2 regions of the Flavobacterium frigidimaris genome follow, and region 1 is predicted to be linked to the other one. Evidence: riboswitches for the same ligand, from Rfam matches in the RefSeq annotation. Region 1 holds a riboswitch; the other holds the start of a gene.

Evidence for each region. A riboswitch is a leader RNA that binds a small molecule or an ion and turns the genes downstream of it on or off. The one in region 1 is predicted to bind S-adenosylmethionine.
Region 2: linked by a shared signal. The riboswitch ahead of B0A65_RS18155 (TlpA disulfide reductase family protein) and the one ahead of B0A65_RS08225 (alpha/beta fold hydrolase) in region 1 are both predicted to bind S-adenosylmethionine.

The regions. Positions count from the first base shown of each region.
Region 1 is NZ_MUGV01000015.1:152,007-154,215, reverse strand. Features, by position in the region: gene thrA (bifunctional aspartate kinase/homoserine dehydrogenase I) at 1-81, opposite strand, end outside; gene B0A65_RS08225 (alpha/beta fold hydrolase) at 83-1,066, opposite strand; SAM riboswitch class I at 1,147-1,255, opposite strand; gene B0A65_RS08220 (hypothetical protein) at 1,445-1,642, opposite strand.
Region 2 is NZ_MUGV01000034.1:30,208-32,416, reverse strand. Features, by position in the region: gene B0A65_RS18160 (CPBP family intramembrane glutamic endopeptidase) at 1-421, shown strand, start outside; SAM riboswitch class I at 1,005-1,104, shown strand; gene B0A65_RS18155 (TlpA disulfide reductase family protein) at 1,384-2,209, shown strand, end outside.

The sequences.
Region 1 (2,209 bases):
TTTATCTAAAATAATCGAAATAACTTTATTAAGTCCTTCTCCGTTTGATAATGATTTACCTCCAAATTTTAATATTTTCATTTTATTTTGCTATTGTTTCTGCCTTAAATATATCGGCAAGTAAATGATCTAATTGTTTGTACTCGATTAAAAAAGCGTCATGTCCGTGAACCGAATCAATTTCGCTGTAAAAAACATTTTCTTTAAACTTTTTTAATTCCTGATAGGTTTCTTTATTTTCTCTGGCAGTAAAAAACAAATCCGAATTGATTCCGATAATATGAATCGCTGCATTTGTTCTTGACATTAAAGTTTCAAAATCGGCACTATTTCTTGTAATATCTATGGTTTTAAGCAATTGATTCATCAATTTATAAGAAGCTAATTGATATCTCTTTTGCAATTTATCTCCGTGATGTGCCAACCAGCTTTCTATATTAAAAATGGAAAGATTTTCATTGACCGTACGTTGAAATTTTTCTTTAAATGATTCTGGAGACCTGTAACACAACATAGCATGAATCCTTGCGTCCTCAATTGGCTTTGATGAATTGTTCAGGATTTGTTCCTGTAAAAAACAATTCGCAATCATCCAGTCCGTCGATTTCCAGTCGGTTGCAATGGGTATCAAATTTTGAGTGATGTTAGATTCTAAAGCCAACATTTCCCAGGCAACTCCTCCACCAACAGAACCCCCAATAATAGTATGAACCTGATTAATAGCCAAGCTTTCAAGTCCTTTAATAAAAATTCGGGCAATATCTCTGGTCGTAAAATCCTGGTAATTTTCAATTAAAAAAGAATCTGTTCCGTTACCCGGAACATTAAATGCCAGTATGGTATATCTATTGGTGTCAATTGTTTTTCCTTCTCCAATTAAGTCGTTCCACCAACCATTTTCGCCGGTCACCTGAGCGTTTCCTGTCAAAGCATGATTAACCAAAACAATAGGCGCGCTATGTAATGGCAAACCGGAAATGGTAAAACTTAAAGGTAACGAACGATAAAGTGCACCATTTTCGGTGGTGAAATTTTGTATGCTAATGGGGTTTGGTATATTTTCCAATTTTCAAATCTGTTGTATTATTGATTTGTATCTGGAAATATTAGAAAGAAAAGTCTAGAGTGAAACTAGAAAAATTCTTGTTGTTATCTTTCCACGTTTGGGCGTGGTAGAATGCAGCACCTTCTTCGCTTTACCGAAGGGTTGCTAAGGATTCATCGGGTCTAATCCCTCGTCCTTTCTTTATAACATTTCAATACGTTTTTGAACTTAAAGGTGCAAATTAACTACTATTTTCTTAAACAAACAAATTTTATCTAAACTGATTCATCAATTTCATAAATATAATTCAAACTAAAACTTATTACACGCAAAAATTTACCGAACTAAAAGCCCAGTAAAATTAAGCAGGTTTTCCCCTATTTTATGATACTTTTCGATTTAGATAAAAAGCGTTTCATTTTCTTTTGAATACATCAAAAACAATAAAGAATTCGGTTCTTTTTTATCTGTTTTTTTATCCGTTTCAGTTATTCCGAATCTTGGATGGATCAATTCGTTTTTCGGCGGAGGATTGTTCCTTTTACTTCTGTTTTTCAATGTTGAAAATGTCTTTGATAAGTAGTTTAATGTGCTCATGATATTTAAGTTTAGTTTAGTTTGTGTATTATTATCTTTATTATTCGTTTACTATTGTGTTAAGCCAGCCGGATGGAATAAAAAAACCCTTTTGGATTAGTGTACCAAAAGGGTTTAAGTTTTTTAAACTTATATATTCTTTTGGAATCAACAGACGCATACGCAAATAAATGCGACAGTGAACATCTTGTTCATCTGTAGGGATTTATTCATCTGTGATTTATTTGTTATTTTAAATTCTTGCATTTTCATATAAAATTAAAAAGCCTCCTAAAATTATTGGGAGGCTTTGCGTATAATATTGTTGTTTTCTTACAATTTAAGCAAAAGACATCCCAACGGTATTAACCGAAATGGCGCAAAACATTTTATAGACATTTAAGTTCATTGATTCAGTAGCTTTTGGGTTTAACAAATATGCAAATATTATTTTAAATACACAAATTATTTTAAGTAAATTAAGACAAAAAAACGACGAAAAAGCGCTTTTTAACGATATAAAACATCTTACAAAAGTTTTGTTTTATAAAAACAAAGTAAAAACCTACAAAACAAAGCTTTACTCTT
Region 2 (2,209 bases), on a different contig from region 1:
ACAGCAGTTTTACATCATGGGTTACGGGTTTTATAAAGCTAAACAAATTGGCGGGAGTATCTTTGCAGTCTTATTAACATCTATTGTTTTCATGAGTATGCATGATATCTCGGGTAATATGTGGAATTTCCCTTTTCAATTATCAAATTATTTTTTTGCAATACTCATCTTTTCCAATGCACTTAATCGATCTGGAAGCATATTACTGCCCATAGGCCTGCATTGGGGAAACAATTTTTCAAATTCCTATTTGATTACACAAAATGAAATGAAAACTTCATTTATTTTTTTAGCAGACCAAAATGACTACATCAAGGACTATTATCAGTATTTTGGCCTTTTGATATTGGGTATTGCTGTACCATTGATAATTATTGTAGCTGTTAGAATCCTTTTTAAGGATAAGAGCCAATATATATAGTATTAGTTATAAATGGGAATAGTTTTCGGTATTCCTCAATTTTGCACAAAAACAGAGTACTAATTTTTTATAGAGCAGTATCATTCCGAACCCATGTTTTAAACCCAATGAAGAAATTAATGTTTTTCTAAAAGTTTCGAACCTAAGCTTGTCAAACCTTTGTTTTGCTGGAATTTTAGTTTTATAAATTACATTGCGCCATGATTATGCCACAAAACTTTTAAATACTAAAATTTTAGGCCTGTGTTATAAAATTGTTTTGATTATGTTTCTAATAGTAATTCTTTAAATTGTATCTTACTTGTACCTCAAATACATTTTATTCTACTCAATACTGTACAGTTAATTTCTGTAAATGTAATTAGCAAAATATTTTAAAGTATTTTTTTTGTTTATGCGTTTTCTTGTTTTAACGCCAAAGATTTTGTTTTCTATGTCCACTTTAAGGTATGAACTCCAAAAATTCTGCTGTCCTGTTTTTTTAATTTAAATTTTTGAAATATAAAATCCAAAAAAAACTTTAAACTATATTAGTTCTATAGAATTTATGTATATATTTGTTTCACAGAAAAATTCTGAATGATACTTATCCAGAAAGACTGAGGGAGTAGGCCCATTGACGTCTTAGCAACCTGTTACCGAATAAGGTGCTAAATCCTTCCGCTGTAGCGGACAGATAAGAAAGATTTGCTTAAATCTGAATAAGGTCATCATTGTTGAAATTATTTATTTTTTAAAATGAAAACCAAACTGCATTTTTTACACGACAGTAACGAACTTTTGAATTCAATCTTCGAAGAATATAGTCTTGCAGGTTTCCGAATGCGAAAGCATTAATTCTCTCTCTCATTTCTTTTTAAATACCATCTACCGAAAGCCTTTTTCAATGGCCTAAAGGAATTCTTTTGCCCAATATTAAACTAAAATAAAAAATCACATGATCAACTTAAAATCAAAATAAAATGAAAAAAATACTATTAGGTTTTGCTTTATTTCTTGGAGTTTCACAAACTCAGGCGCAAGAAAGTAATTTACAGTTAAAAGGAACTGTTACAGATACAGTTGCGCAATATGTGTATTTGCAAAAATTCCACAATAAAATGTTTACGACAATCGATTCGGTAAAAGTAAAAGATGGAAATTTTAGTTTTAAAACTAAAGTTAAAACACCCGAATTATACGGATTAAGTGTAAACACAGAAGAGTCTCCATTGTATATTTTCCTTGAAAAAACGTCAATTACAGTAAAATTAAGTCCAAAGAAATATTATACAAGTTCTATAGTTGAAGGCTCTGAATCTCAGAATTTATTCGAAGCCTATAAAAAATCAAAAGATGTAGAAATCAGTAAATTCATTACTGAAAACCCTAAATCTATAGTTTCGGCTTATGTATTGTACAGAAACTGGTCGTATAGATTAACGCCGGAACAAATAACTCAAAACATTGCATTGCTCGATAAAAATCTGCAAAGCACCACTTACGTAAAAGAACTAAAAGAGCTGGTTACTGTTTTGGACGGATTAGCGGTTGGTAAAAAAGCCCCTGATTTCACAGCTAATGATCCGCAGGGTAAACCAGTACGTCTTTCTGAAAATTTAAAAGGTTATACTCTAGTTGATTTTTGGGCTTCTTGGTGCGGACCTTGCCGAAGAGAAAATCCAAATATCGTTGCGGCTTATAAAGAGTATCACGACAAAGGTTTTAACATCATAGGCGTTTCTTTGGATAAAAAGAAAGAAAATTGGATTAAAGGAATTCAGGATGATAATTTGACTTGGTTACATG